Regions from separate parts of the Nocardia sp. NPDC060249 genome, predicted to be linked through region 1. Evidence: riboswitches for the same ligand, from Rfam matches in the RefSeq annotation. Region 1 holds a riboswitch; each other region holds the start of a gene.
What was found. A riboswitch is a leader RNA that binds a small molecule or an ion and turns the genes downstream of it on or off. The one in region 1 is predicted to bind S-adenosylmethionine.
Positions count from the first base shown of each region.

Region 2: it holds a riboswitch for S-adenosylmethionine, as region 1 does, so the genes downstream of both, ACFWFP_RS24995 (ABC transporter substrate-binding protein) here and ACFWFP_RS30030 (rhodanese-like domain-containing protein) in region 1, are expected to answer to the same signal.
Region 3: it holds a riboswitch for S-adenosylmethionine, as region 1 does, so the genes downstream of both, ACFWFP_RS32860 (bifunctional o-acetylhomoserine/o-acetylserine sulfhydrylase) here and ACFWFP_RS30030 (rhodanese-like domain-containing protein) in region 1, are expected to answer to the same signal.

Region 1 is NZ_JBHXAQ010000013.1:69,079-74,050, reverse strand. It holds gene ACFWFP_RS30035 (O-succinylhomoserine sulfhydrylase) at 1-969, opposite strand, end outside; gene ACFWFP_RS30030 (rhodanese-like domain-containing protein) at 980-1,396, opposite strand; SAM riboswitch class IV at 1,414-1,533, opposite strand; gene ACFWFP_RS30025 (hypothetical protein) at 1,579-2,037, opposite strand; gene ACFWFP_RS30020 (FAD-dependent oxidoreductase) at 2,227-3,615, shown strand; gene ACFWFP_RS30015 (amidohydrolase family protein) at 3,819-4,670, shown strand; gene ACFWFP_RS30010 (DUF456 domain-containing protein) at 4,685-4,972, opposite strand, start outside.
Region 2 is NZ_JBHXAQ010000007.1:343,298-348,269, forward strand. It holds gene ACFWFP_RS24990 (ABC transporter permease) at 1-981, opposite strand, end outside; gene ACFWFP_RS24995 (ABC transporter substrate-binding protein) at 981-2,141, opposite strand; SAM riboswitch class IV at 2,165-2,279, opposite strand; gene ACFWFP_RS25000 (SRPBCC family protein) at 3,004-3,456, shown strand; gene ACFWFP_RS25005 (MarR family winged helix-turn-helix transcriptional regulator) at 3,505-3,954, opposite strand; gene ACFWFP_RS25010 (SMP-30/gluconolactonase/LRE family protein) at 4,069-4,972, shown strand, end outside.
Region 3 is NZ_JBHXAQ010000019.1:37,015-41,986, reverse strand. It holds gene ACFWFP_RS32870 (TetR/AcrR family transcriptional regulator) at 1-436, shown strand, start outside; gene ACFWFP_RS32865 (homoserine O-acetyltransferase) at 441-1,586, opposite strand; gene ACFWFP_RS32860 (bifunctional o-acetylhomoserine/o-acetylserine sulfhydrylase) at 1,583-2,899, opposite strand; SAM riboswitch class IV at 2,980-3,090, opposite strand; gene ACFWFP_RS32855 (TetR family transcriptional regulator) at 3,155-3,877, opposite strand; gene ACFWFP_RS32850 (MFS transporter) at 4,013-4,972, shown strand, end outside.

The DNA.
Region 1 (4,972 bases):
GAGGGCGAAGGTGACGACTGTGCCGCCGCCGGTCATCTGCTCCTTGGCCAGCGCGTGTTGCGGATGCGATTCCAGGAAGGGGTACTTCACCCAGTCGACCGAATTCTTGGTCTCCAGGAACTCGGCCACCCGCAGGGCCGACTCGGTGGAATGGCGCACGCGCAGCGGCATGGTTTCCAGGCCCTTGAGCAAGGTCCAGGCATTGAACGGGCTCAGGGCGGGGCCGGTGTGGCGCATCAGGGTTTTGACGGGGCCGTCGATGTAGTCCTGGGCGCCGAGGATGGCGCCGCCGAGGACACGGCCCTGGCCGTCGATGTGTTTGGTGCCGGAGTAGACCACCACGTCGGCCCCGAGTTCGAAACCGCGCTGGAGCAGGGGGGTGGCGAAGACGTTGTCCAGCACCACCTTCGCGCCCGCGGCGTGGGCGAGCTCGGTGACCTTGCGGACATCGACGAGAGTCTGCATCGGGTTGGCCGGGGTCTCGAAGAAGACGGCCTGAGTCGGGACGGAGAGGGCCTGCTCCCACTGGTCGAGGTCGTCACCGTCGACGAAGACGGTTTCGATGCCCCAGCGCGGCAGGATCTCGTTACAGACCACGAAACAGGACCCGAACAGGCTGCGGGCGGCGACGAGACGGTCGCCCGCCTTCAGCAGGGCGCCGAGCGCGGTGAACACCGCCGACATGCCGGACGCGGTCGCGAACGCCGCTTCGGCGCCGTCGAGCAGGCGGATGCGCTCCTCGAACATGGCCACGGTCGGGTTACCGAAACGGGAGTAGACGAAGTGCTCGACATCGCCGGTGAACGCGGCCTCGGCGGCTTCGGCGTTCTCGTAGACGAAGCCGGAGGTCAGGTACAGCGCCTCGGACGTCTCGTCGAAGCCGGAACGGCGCAGACCGCCACGCACGCCGAGCGTGCCGGGGCCGACGCCTTCGGGCAGTGGCTTGTCGAACGAACCACCCGTGATCATGCTTTTCTCCTTATGCCTGACGCCACGGCAGGCCGACAGCGCGCCAACCGGTGCTGCCGCGCTGACCGAACGCGTCGGGACCACCCTCGAAACCGTCGAGCACGTTGTAGGACGGTGCCACGCCCGCCGCGGTCGCCAGGTTCGCCGCGTGCGCGGAACGCTGACCGGAGCGACACAGGAACACCACGGGTGCGTCGTCGGGGCGACCGGCGAGCGCCTGCTCGAGCTGCACGCCGAACTCGGGATTGCGGGTGCCGGTGCCGTCGACCCACTCGATGAAGTGGGCCGGGCGTTCGATGGAACTGGTGTCGGGAATGCCGATGTGTGCCCACTCGCCTTCGGTGCGCACGTCGACCAGCACGGCGCCGGGGTGCTCGGTGAGTAGCTCCCACGCCTTCTCAGGGGTGATGTCGCCGGCGTAAGTCATGTCGATCCTCCTGCGTGAATCCGCTCTTGCCGTGCCGGAAATCCCCGAACACACGGCCAGGTCGTCACCCGGAGCACCCCACCGCGGAGGAGGGTTGCCGACCAGCGAGCCGGGGCTTGACGCTGGCACTCATGACCTTGCGATCTGAGATTGCCTCGGCACCGGTCATCGTGTCAAACGATTCAGAAGGAACACACCAGCCACGCGCTGTCGACGCGGGTCAGTTTCCAGTTGCTCGCCGCCGGGTTGCCGTTGACAACGAGCGCCGCGTCGATCTTGGCGCGGTCGCCGTTGACGGTGGCGTTCTCGAAACCCTTGCCGTCGATCGTGACAGTGGATTTCGGGCCACCGAGCTGTTCGCCGAGGCCGGATTTCTCCTCGTCGAATCCGGGGCAGGCCACACCGGTCGGCGGACGGAGGTCGCTGCGCGAGCGCGCGTCGATATAGTTGGTGACGGCGGCCGCGAGACGGTCGGCCTCTGTGACATTTTTCTCAGCGGGTGAGAGCAGTCCACCCGCCACGATGCCGATGAGCACGATGATCGCGATCACCGCGGCCGCGACGAACGGGACGATGGAACGCTTGTCGGTCTGATCCACCACTACGGGCTGGTCATCCGAGCCTGTTTGCTCCTCGTTCATGCTCTAATCCTGACAGACCCGGGCGGGCAGCTACACCGCGCGCCGGGTGACCGCAATGCCGCAGCTAGAATCGCCATGACTGCGTGCTGTTGCCAACTCGATGACAGCTGCCAGCAAGCCGGATCGCCGACTTAGCCTAAGCTAAGTTGACGCCGTCAAACAGTTCTCGACCAAAGGGTGCGCGTAGAAATGACCGAACAGAGTGCAGCGACTCGCCCACTTCGCATTGCGATCGTGGGTGCGGGACCGGCCGGTATCTACGCCGCCGACGCGTTGATGAAGTCCGATGCCGACGTGAGCATCGACCTCTACGAGCGCATGCCCGCGCCCTTCGGTCTCATCCGCTACGGCGTCGCCCCCGACCATCCGCGCATCAAGGGCATCATCACCGCCCTGCACAAGGTCCTCGACAAAGACCAGGTCCGCCTGCTCGGCAACATCGACTACGGCACCGACATCACTCTCGACGACCTGCGCCAGTTCTACGACGCGGTGATCTTCTCCACCGGCGCCAACGCCGACCGTGCCCTGGCCATCCCCGGCATCGACCTCGACGGCTCCTACGGCGCCGCCGACTTCGTGTCCTGGTACGACGGCCACCCCGACGTCCCCCGCTCCTGGCCCCTCGAGGCCGAGAAGGTCGCCGTGCTCGGCGTCGGCAACGTCGCCCTCGACGTGGCCCGCGTGCTCGCCAAGACCGGCGATGAACTCCTGCCGACCGAGATCCCGCCGAACGTCTACAACGGGCTCAAGGAGAACAAGGCTCTCGAGGTCCACGTCTTCGGACGCCGCGGCCCCGCCCAGGCCAAGTTCACCCCCCTCGAGCTGCGCGAACTCGATCACTCGCCGACCATCGAGGTCATCGTCAACCCCGAGGACATCGACTACGACGAAGGCTCCGAAGCCGCGCGCCGTAACTCCAAGCAGGTCGACATGGTCGCCAACACCCTGGAGCAGTGGGCCATCCGCGACCACGGCGACCGCCCGCACAAGCTGTTCCTGCACTTCTTCGAGTCCCCGTCCGAGATCCTCGGCGAGGACGGCAAGGTCGTCGGCCTCAAGACCGAACGCACTCAGCTCGACGGCACCGGCAATGTCAAGGGCACCGGCAACTTCACCGACTGGGACATCCAGGCCGTGTACCGCGCCGTGGGCTACCTCTCGCAGAACGTCACCCAGCTGCCGTTCGACGATCAGGCGGGCACGGTGCCCAACGAGGCCGGTCGCGTGATCGCCGACGACTCGGCCGCCGGCGACGCCCGATTCATGCCCGCCACCTACGTGACCGGCTGGATCAAGCGCGGCCCGGTCGGCCTCATCGGCCACACCAAGGGCGACGCCAACGAGACCATCGCCTGCCTGCTCGACGACGCCAAGGGCTTCGTCCCCGCGCCGAAGCCCGAGCTCGACGCCGTCACCGAGTTCCTCGAGGGCAAGGGCATCCCGTTCACCACCTGGGCAGGCTGGTACCGCCTCGACGCCCACGAGCGCGCCCTCGGCGAGCCCGAAGGCCGTGAGCGCGTCAAGGTCGTGGAGCGCGAAGACATGCTGCGCGCCTCCGAGCCGAACAAGGCCTGAACCGCCGCGAGCACGCCATGCGCAACCCGCACGACCCGACCTCGAGGAGGGTCCCGCCGCGCAGCGGCGGTTCGCGGCCGTCCCGTCGATCAGGTGCCGTTGCGTAGGCGACGAAGGAGCAAGCAACGGTGCCTGATCGACGGGACCGGCGAGGCCGCGAACTCGAGCGCGCCAGCGCTCCGAAGATAAGGCATTCTGTACAGGTGTTCGATGCCCACGTCCACATTATCGATCCTCGGTTTCCGCTGATCGAGAACGAAGGCTATCTCCCTGAGCCCTACGTGATCGATGACTATCGAAAGCGCATGGCGCACTTCGATGTTCGCGGCGGTGCTGTCGTCAGCGCGTCTTTCCAAGGCGCTGATCAGACGTACCTGAAGGCAGCACTGGCCGCGCTCGGTCCCGACTGGGTCGGCGTGACCCGGCTGGATCTCGACGCCACCGACGACGAGATCCTCGAGCTGAGCCGGGCAGGCGTTCGCGCCCTGCGGTTCAACCTCAAGCGCGCCGCCGCCGACATCACCGAGATGACATTGCAGGCGTTGCGTGCCCACGAACTGGCGGGCTGGCACGTCGAGCTCTACATCGACGGTCAGATGCTGGCCTCGCTGCAGCCGGTGATCTCGAAGCTGCCCGCGCTCTCGATCGACCATCTCGGCATGTCCGACGAGGGTTTGCCGTATCTGCTCGACCTGGTGGACCGCGGCGCCAGGGTGAAGGCGACGGGGTTCGGCCGGGTCGAGATGGATGTGGCCGAGACGCTGCGGCGCATCCACACGGTGAACCCGGGTGCGCTGATGTTCGGCAGCGATCTGCCCGGCACGCGCGCGGGCAGGCCGTTCGAGGAGCGCGATGTGGACCTGATCTCGCAGGTGGTCGGCTCCGATATCCACGCGGTGCTCGAGGACAATGCCCGCGAGTTCTACCGGCTGCCCGCGGTGCGTCGCCCCGAACCGGAGCCGCTACCCCGCATCGAGAATCCGACGATCCCGATTCCGCGCAATCAGCTTCCCGGCGCGGACGACCACACCCGTCCGCTGCCGATCATCGAGTAGAACTCGCGGCCGGCTCAGCTGATGATCGCGCCGGTGAGCCACACACCGGAGGCGATCAGCGCGCCGAACAACTCGACCAGCATCGACAGGCCGACACCCTCGAGGGCGTGCACCGTCGCGGGCCAAGCCAGGTTGTTGGTCTTCAAGCGGTACAGCTCGGCCAGGTACACACCGAGGACGAAGCCGATGAACAGGCCGACGATCGGGATCACGAAGAAGCCGGCGATGCCGAGCACCGCACCGGCCAGCAGCGCGCGGTTCGACACCCCGGCTTCGCGCATCCGCTTACCCGGCCAGGTGTA
Region 2 (4,972 bases), on a different contig from region 1:
GTTGTTCGCGACCAGCGGCACAACCAGCGCCGCCACCGCGAACACCGCCACCGCGTGCCACCAGCGCACCCTGAGCCGGCGGCCGACGCCCAGGTAGGTGCCGGTGAGCGGTTCGGCGCTGATCGCGGGCACCTTGGCCAGCAGGCCACCCGGCCGGAGCACCAGGAACGCCACCAGCACACCGAAGGTGATCAGGTCGCGGTAGCCGTCGCCGAAGGTGTAGATGCCGACGGCCTCCACGATGCCGAGGGCGAACCCACCGATCACCGCGCCGGGGATGGAACCGAGACCACCGATGGTGGCCGCGACGAACCCGGTCAGCCCCGCGAGGGTGCCGCTGGTCGGGGAGATGTTCGAGTTGTACAGCCCGACGAAGATTCCCGCGAGACCGCCGAGCCCGGAGGCGATCGCGAAGGCCAGCACCTGGATGCGCGAGACACCGATGCCCATCTGCGCGGCGGCGTCCGGGTCCTGCGCGGTGGCGCGAATGGCGAGGCCGTAGCGGCTGAACCGCAGGAACCCGGCCAGGCCGAGCATGACCACCAGGGTGATCGCGAACATCACCAGATCGGAGGTGCCGAAGCGGACGCCGCCGAGCTGGAAGTTGTTGGTGGGCAGCACTTGTGGAAACGGCCGGGTTTCGGGACCGAAGACGATCTGGGTCAGGTTCTCGATGATCAGTCCGGCCGCCACCGTGGCGAGCAGCGCCGCGATGGCGGGCGCCTTGCGCAGCGGATGCACTGCCAGCAGGTCGATTCCGATGCCGACGGCGGCGGTGATCGCGACCACCAGCACGATGGTCAGCCATAGCGGCAGACCCTGCTCGGCGATGAACCACCAGCCCAGGATCGAGCCGAGGGCGAACACCGCGCCGTGCGCGAAGTTGATGACATTGGTGACGCCGAAGATGAGCGTGATGCCCACGGCGAGCAGCGCGTACGCGTTGCCGTGGACCACACCGGCGATGAGCGTGTCGAGCATCAGCGGTTGCCGGTCGGCACGAACTTGCCTTCCTTCAGCACCAGTTCACGCGGGGACACACCCTTCGGACGCCGCGATTGCTGGTCGAAAGCGAAAGTGCCCAGGCCGATTCCGGTGAACTGCGTCTCGGTCTTCAGTCCTTCGAGGACGCCCTCGCGGGTGGCGCCGCCCTTCTTCGCCGCCTGCACCACGACGGTGAGCGCGTCGTAGGCGTAGACATTGAAATCGCCGGGATCGGTGTTGAACTTCTTGCGGAACTTCGTGACGAAGTCCTGGATCTTCGGATCCGGGTCGGCCGGGCTGAAGATGCCGTTCACGATGTCGCCCTCGGCCGCCGCGCCCGCCAGCGAGATGAACTGCGGTGTGTTCTGGCCGCCGAAGAACTGGCCGGAGAAGCCGACGTCGCGCAGCTGCTTGACCACCAGCGCGCCGTCGGGACCGTAGCCCAGGTGCACGAACGCCTCGGGGTTGGCCTCGCGGCCCTTGATCAGGATCGGCTTCACATCGGTGGAGTCGGGCAGGATCGGCGAGGAGTAGACGATCTCCACGCCCTTCTCCTTCGCGAACTTCTCGAAGAAGCCGAACGCCTGCTTGCCCCAGTCGGTTTCGAGATAGACGACCGAGACCTTCTTCGCCTTCTTCGACACCCATTCGGCATTGCGTTCCTGGAAGACGTCGAGGGTGATCGACGGGCTCCACGAATAGTCGCCCGCCTTGGTGAAATCGACCGAGGAGTTAGTGAAGCCGTACTGAACGAGCTTGCCGCGGTTATAGATCGGCGACGCGGCGATCGAGGCAGGCGAGGAGAAGTCGCCGAGTTCGGCGATCACCGATTTGTCGTCGACGAATTTGGTGGCGATCGGGACGGTCTGTTTGGGATCGGATTGCGAATCCTCCCACTTCAATTCGACCTTGCGGCCGTTGATGCCGCCTGCCGCGTTGATCTCGTCCAGCGCGAGGTCGAAGCCCTGCTGCCACAGGCGGCCGTACTCCGCCGACGGTCCGGTTCGCGGACCGGAAACACCGAAATACACCGTGCCACTGCCGGAGTCGGCACCGGTATCGCTGCAGCCGACCACCGCGGCAGCGACGCCGACTACGGCGAGAGCGCCCGCCACGATCTTGAAACGACGCCGCGAACCGACCGAGAACTTACTCATTGCTGATTTTCCTTCGAGCTTGAATACAGCGCTTGCGCTATCTGTGCGATATCGCCTGGTCGTCACCCGGGGCACCCCACCGCAAGCGAGGGTTGCCGATCAGCGAGCCGGGGCTCGACAGTGCTGATACTCGTGACCGTGGGCCGAAATCTAGCAGCGAATTCGCGTGTATCCGTCGCACCTTCCGGGTATCCGATACGACTGTTGGACAGTCGGATACGGCACTAGCTGCGGTGATCCGCGAGGCGCCGTTTTGCGATCAGCTCGAGACAAAGACCACGCCCGGTGAACTCCGATCAGCGCAGGGTGCGACAAATCATTGTCGGCGAGCGCCGGGCGCGGTATTCCTGTTCCTATGACCACTGTGCTGAGCGGCGGGCTCGAACTCGCAGGCGACTACTGAAACGGCGGACCGGGGGTGAGCGCCGACGGGCAGAACAGTCGCAACGATCTGTGTCGTAGGGATTCTCGTCGGCGCGCAGCTGTGCGCGGTGCCGGGCGACTCGGCCACGGCACCGGACACCGGCCGCGCCGCGGCGTCCTGGACAACCACTGCTTTCGGGCTCGCCTACAGAACAGGCCCTCCGGCCCCCGGCCCGCTGCCGGGTTCGCGGAGACACCGCCCGCTGAGCATCGGGGGTCCGGCGGCGACGGCCTTGTCCGCCCCTGTGGTGATCGCGGCGCCGAGTTCGAGCACGGCCCTCGCCGCGAGGGGTCCGCCTCCTCGATGCGCGCGCCGCGCTCGGTTCTGTGCTGCCTCCGCCGCCGGGCCCGGGCCTTTCGCGTCACCATACGGAACCTGCCTCTCGGCCGGTGCCTATGCTGAGCGTGACAGTCCGTCACGTATAACCCGGAGGCAACGTTGCCGAACAACCTCGAAGCCAGCATCGACATCGCCGCACCGCCGGAGAAGGTCTGGTCGGTACTCGCCGATCTGCGCCGCATGTCCGAGCTCAGTCCGACAACCCTGAAGATGGTCGCGCTCGGTGGCGTCCGCGACGGCGCTTTCACCGTCAACGTCAACAAGGTGGGCTGGAAGGTCTATCCGACCACCTCGCGGATCGTGCGCTTCGAGCCGAACCGGGCGCTGGCGTTCCGGATGAACGAGAACCGCACGGTCTGGGCCTACGAGCTCGAGCCGACCGCCACCGGCACCCGGGTCGTCGAAACGCGCACCGTCGACGCCAAGGGCCTGCCCGGCTGGCTGCGGGGAACGATCAAGGTCGCCATGGGCGGCGAGGAGAAGTTCGAGGCCGACCTGGTCTCGGGGATGCGGGAGACGCTGAGCAAGGTGAAGGTCGCCGCCGAGCGCTGACCCGATCCACACCTGAGCCCGCCGGAACTTTCCGGCGGGCTTTTTTCGTCACGGCAGGTTGTCGCGGATCTCGTCGAGTGCCTGTGCGCTGCGCGTGAGCAGTTCCTGCACCGCCGCCAGTTCGGCCTCGGTGAATCGCTCGGCCAGGGTGCGCTCCACCGCGATCGCGCGGGTGTCGGCATCGGCCATCACCGAGCGTCCCGCCTCGGTCAGGCGGGTTTCCAGCACGTTCTTGTGCCACTCGTGCGGGGTCCGATCCACCAGGCCGCGCTCCTGCAGGTTGGTCAGGACGGTGTTCATCGTCGGCGGGGTGACGCCCGCCAGCCGGGCCAGGGCGGCGGCCGAGATGCCGGGGTTCTCGGCGAGGTGCAGCAACGCGCTGTACTGCGCAACGGTCAGCCCGGCCGGTTTCAGCGCGGCAGTCTTGGTCGCGATCAGGGCTTGCTCGGCGCGCTTGATATACGAGCCGAGCCTCTCGGCGGCGGGCATGGACGTCATGGGTGCATGGTATCCGCCCATCACTTCATAACTCCCTTGACGATCATAACGACTCTAATTTACATTACTGCCTATTGCTTGATGTTCAGCATTACATCACTGAGAGGCTTCATCATGTTGCGAACCATCGCCGTCGCCACCGCGTGCCTGGCCCTGACCGCGTGCGGGACCTCGCCTGCCACACCCACGCTGAGCACGGCCTACGAACTGCCGGGCACCGCCGTCTATCCCGAGGGCATCGGCCTGGACGCGCGCAACGGGGACACCTATGTCGGGTCGTTCGCGGATGGAACCGTGTATCGGGCGACAGCCGACGCCTCGCGCGCGGAGGTGTTCCTGCCCGCGGGCGCCGACGGCAGGAAGACGGCGAACGGTGTGAAGGTCGACCGCACCGGCCGGCTGTGGGTGATCGATTCCGGTGCGGGCGTGAGTGTCTACGACACCGGGTCACGCGCGCTGCTCGCGAAGTTCGACGTACCCGGTGACGCAGCACGTTTCGTCAACGACCTCGATTTCGGGGCCGATGGGTCCGCCTACCTGACCGACAGCGTGCGCAATGTCGTCTACCGAGCGGTCATCGGTTCCGGTAGTGACGAATTGAGCGTGGCCTACGATCTGACCGCCACGCTCGGACCGCGCGACCCGACGGTGTTCGAGCTCAACGGAATTGTCGCCGACCCCGGCGGGACGTATCTGATCGTCGTCGCCATGTCAGCGGCCGAGCTGTACCGCATCGACCTCACCGGCGGCCCGGCATCGATCCGAAAAATCGCGCTGACCGGTGGCGATGCGCGCCACGGCGACGGATTGGACCTGCGCGGGGACACCCTGTGGATAGTTCACAACCTCGACAACACCATCAGCCGCTGGACCCTCGCCGACAACGGCGCCACCGCCACCCGCACCGGCGAATTCCACGATCCGGCGCTGAATGTTCCGACGACGATGGCGCATTCGGGCGAGCGGGCACTGATCGTGTCCTCACAGTTCGACAAGGGCGGACCACTCGGGGCGCAGG
Region 3 (4,972 bases), on a different contig from region 1:
ACTGGTCGAAGCGCTGCTGGAACGCGAACGCGAACGCGGCCTGGATCAGATCGCCGACACGCTGCCCGAAGGCCTGCTCGGCGCCGACCCGCTGTCCGCCGCCTCGGCGACCGTCGAGGCGTTCGTCGGTGTGGCGCTGGCGAATCCGACCCGCTGGCGGCTGATCCTCGCTACCCCGGCGAGTGCGCCCGAGGAATATCGCGCGGCTCTTCGTGCTTCGCGCGCCGAAATCTTGGAGCGTGCGGAATCTCTTGTCCGCATGGGTATCTCAGTGCTGCCGAAGTGGTCGGGGATGGATGCCGGACTACTCGCGAACTCGACCCTCACCATCGCCGAAATGCTCGGTCGACTGGGGGTCAGCGAACCGGACGAGTATCCGCGCGAACGGCTTCAGGCCTACGTTCGCTCGATCGTCACCCTGCTGACCGGGCCCTGACGGCTCAGCGGTTCTCCCGCGCCAAGCGCATCGTCTCGGTGAGCAGCTTCGACACGGCGGCCGCCTCGGTGAGGAACCCGTCGTGCCCGTCGCGGGAGTGCACGATCTCGAGACCCGCGCAGCCCGGCAGCCCTTCGGCCAGCTCGGCCTGGGTGTGCAAGGGGTACAGGCGATCCGAGTCGACTCCGCCGACCACGCACGGCACCGCGGTGGAGGCCAGCGCGGCGGCGACGCCGCCGCGACCGCGCCCCACGTCGTGGCGGTTCATGGCCTCGCTGAGCAGCACGTAGGTGGCCGGATCGAAGCGCGAACACAGCTTGTCGGCCTGGTGTTCGAGGTAGCTCTGCACCGCGTACCGGCCACCGGCCCACGGATCCTCGTCGCCCTGGGCCTTGTTGGCGAACCGGTGGTCGAGCTCGCCCTCGGTGCGGTAGGTCAGGTGCGCGATCCGCCGGGCCAGCCCCATACCGGTCATGGGCGCGCGACCGGTGCCGTGATAGTTGCCGCCCTGCCAGTCGGGATCGGCCGCGATGATGGCCATCTGGGTGGTCTGGGTGCCGATCTGATCGGCGGTGGCGCGCGCGCCGACGGCCAGCACGAGCGCGGCCGAAACCCGCTCGGGCAGGCCGATGATCCACTCGAGCACCCGCATGCCGCCCATCGAGCCGCCGACCACCGCGCCGAGCCGCTCGATCCCGAGCACCTCGAACAACTGCGCCTCGGCGGTCACCTGATCGCGGATGGTCAGCTCGGGAAACCGTGCGCCCCACGGCTTTCCGTCGGGCGCGAGAGAGGCGGGCCCGGTACTGCCCTTGCAGCCGCCGAGCACATTGGTGGCGATCACGCACCACTCGTCGGTGTCGATCGGCGCACCGGGCCCGACCATGCCCTCCCACCAGCCGGGAGCCCCGTCGGGCCCACCGATGACATGGGAGTCACCGGTGAGCGCGTGTTCGACGAGCACCACATTGTCCAGGGTGGGCGAGAGCTCGCCCCAGCGTTGCACCGTCAGCCGCACATCGGGAACCACGGCGCCGTTCTCCAGCGCCACGTCCCCGATGGCGACCACGCCTGCACGCCCGTCCGGCGGTGGCAGCAGGGCCACCCCGGTTCCGGGTCGGGCGATCGGCGATTCGGTGCTCACAGTCACGTCGTCGCCGCCGCGAACCCGGCCCGTAGATCGGCCAGAATGTCGTCGATTCCCTCGATGCCCACCGCGAGCCTGACCAGGCCGGGAGTGACGCCGGCCGCTAGCTGCTCTTCGGGCGTCAACTGCGAATGCGTGGTCGACGCCGGGTGAATCACGAGTGAACGCACATCACCGATGTTAGCTACATGGCTGTGCAGGCTGAGCGCGTCCACGAACTTCTTGCCGGCATCGACACCGCCCGACAGCTCGAAGGCCACGATCGCGCCCGCGCCCTTGGGCGCCAGCTCCTTGGCTCGCGCGTGCCACGGCGAGGACTCGAGACCCGCGTAGAACACCGCGTCGACGCCCGGCTGCTCGGCGACGAACTTCGCGACCGTCTCGGCATTGCTGACATGCCGTTCGACCCGCAGGCTCAGCGTCTCGATGCCCTGGGCGATGAGGAACGCGTTGAACGGCGAGACCGCAGCGCCCAGGTCGCGCAGCAACTGCACGCGAGCCTTCAGCGCGAACGCGGGCGCACCCAGATCGGCGAACACCGCACCGTGGTAGCTGGGGTCGGGCTCGGTGAAGCCGGGGAAGCGCGCGTTGCCCTCGGCGTCGCGCACGGTCCAGTCGAAGGTGCCGCCGTCGACGATCACGCCCGCCACGGCCGCACCGTGCCCACCCAGGTACTTCGTCGCCGAATGCACGACGATGTCGGCGCCGTGGGCGAGCGGCTGGATCAGGTAGGGGGTGGCGACGGTGTTGTCGACGATCAGCGGAAGGCCGTTCGCGTGCGCGACCCCGGCGATGCCGGGAATGTCGAACACCGCGCTGCTCGGGTTGGCGATGGTCTCGCCGTAGAACGCCTTGGTGTTCGGCTGGATCGCGGCTTCCCACTGCGCGAGGTCATCGGGATCCTCGACGAACGAGACCGTGATCCCCAGCTTGGGCAGCGAGTAGTGGAAGAGGTTGTAGGTGCCGCCGTAGAGGTGCGGGCTGGACACGATGTGGTCGCCCGCGCTCGCCAGGTTCAGGATCGCGTAGGTCTCCGCGGCCTGGCCCGAGGCCAGCAGCAGCGCCGCGACGCCGCCTTCGAGGGCGGCTACGCGCTGTTCCACCGCGTCCTGGGTGGGGTTCATGATCCGGGTGTAGATGTTGCCCGGCTCGGCGAGACCGAACAGCGCGGCGGCGTGATCGGTGTCGCGGAAGGTGTAGGAGGTGGTCTGGTAGATGGGCAGCGCCCGCGCGTTGGTGCTCGCGTCGGGGGCTTGGCCCGCGTGGACCTGCTTGGTCTCGAAGGACCAGTTCTCGGGCAGGGAAGAGTCGGTCATGTCGTGCTCCAAAGGTGTCAGCCGGGGGATCTCGTCAACTGGGTCGGATCGACTGGCAACAACACATGGGGGCCTCCTGCAGCGCGCGCTTGCTCTCGACTTTCGAGAGCCCGGTCATCACCCGGAGCACCCCACCGCAGCTGGAGGGTTGCCGACCAGCGAGCCGGGGCTTGGCGCTGGTACTCATGACCTTGCCGTCATGTTAACCGGACATCTCCCGCGCGCGGAAACTTCCCCCGCATTTCACGCCGAAGATCACTCGTTCGACGGTGTGCCGAAGCCTGGCGTGTCGTCTACCGGTGCGCCGCAGACCTGCCGCAAGCCGTGGTAGGCGCGCAGCACGGCGTCGCGGGTCACCCGGACAGCGACCGCCGGCGACCCGCTCAGCAGTGCTTGTTCGGTATCGGCGACGGAGAGGTGGCACAGCATCTGCCAGGTCCCGGCCACCAGCCTCACCGTGAAGTCGTCCGGTGACGTGCCCATCCGCTGCGCGAGCTCGGTGCACACCGCGACGTTCTTCTTCTCCGCGTATTCCAGCGCGCGCGCGTTGACCGACTGGCTGGTGCGCATGATCCGCTGCATCTGCAGGAACTGGCGGATGAATCGGATACCGTCCGCGTCCGCCTCCGCCTGGACCACCGTCAGGTAGGCGCCACACAGTGCCTGGAGTTCGTTGCCGGTGTTCGGTTGGGAGCGCAGCGCGACGGCGACCGAGACCCCGAAGTCGTCGATCGGGGCCAGCACGATGTCTTCCTTGAGCGCGAAGTACCGGTTGACGGTACGCGGGGACACATCGGCACCCGCGGCGATCTGCTCGACCGTCGTCGCGTCGAACCCTTGGCTGTCGCACAGGTCCAGCCCGACCGCCACGATGGCGGCTTTGGTCTGGAGCTTCTTGCGCTCGCGCAAGCCCAGCGGCGCGTCGGGAGCAGGTTCGGTCGTCCGGTCGGCGCTGATCGGAGTGGTCGAGTCCAGCATGCCACCAGCCTACCGTGTCAGCCGCTTTATCTGTCCAACTAGGCCAATTGGCGCATTCAGACATTTTTCTCTTGACGCCAATTGTCTCGCAGTGCCAGGATTGGTTCCACGCTGATCGAGTGACGAGGAGCCCTGGTGACCAGCACCGAGCTAGAGACGAAACATGTTGATTCCCCACAGAGTTCGACGCGGTGGTGGGCGCTGGTCGTGCTCTCCGCCGCCCAGTTGATGGTGGTGCTCGACGCCACCGTGATCACGATCGCCCTGCCGTATGCCCAGCGTGACCTGGGGATCAGCGACGGCGACAAACAGTGGGCGCTCACCGCGTACACGCTCATCTTCGGCGGGCTGCTGCTGCTCGGCGGACGGATGGCCGACTACCTGGGCAGGCGCCGGATCTTCCTGGTCGGCCTGGTCGGCTTCGCCGCCGCGTCGGCGCTGGCCGGGCTCGCGCAGACCGGACCGCAGTTGTTCGTCGGTCGTGGCCTGCAGGGCGCGTTCGCCGCATTGCTCGCGCCGGCGGCGCTGTCGCTGCTCTCGGTGATCTTCACCGATGTGCAGGAGCGGGCCCGCGCGTTCGCGGTATTCGCCGGCATCACCGCGGGTGGCATCGCGTTCGGGTTGATCGTCGGCGGCGCGCTCACCGAATTCGCGTCGTGGCGGTGGACGCTGTTGATGAACACGCCGATCGCGCTCATCGCGGTGGCCGGTGCGGTGGCGGTGATCGCGCGCGATATCCCGGTGCCCAGAACCGGCGGCTACGACCTGCCCGGTGCCGTCACCGTGACATTCGGCTTGGTGTCGATCGTCTACGGATTCAGTCGCGCCGCCGAACACGGCTGGCTGGCGGGCAGCACGCTCGGCCTGCTCGGAGCGGGCTTCGCCTTGCTCATCGCGTTCGTCTTCATCGAAGCGCGTTCGGCGAATCCGCTGCTGCCACTGCGAATTCCGGGGGAGATCAATCGGGGCGGCGCTCTGCTGGCCGCGCTGCTGATCCCGATCGCCATGTTCGCCATGTTCTTGTTCCTGAGCTTCTACTACCAGAACACCCTGGGCTATTCGCCGCTGAAGGCGGGCATCGCGTTCCTGCCGTTC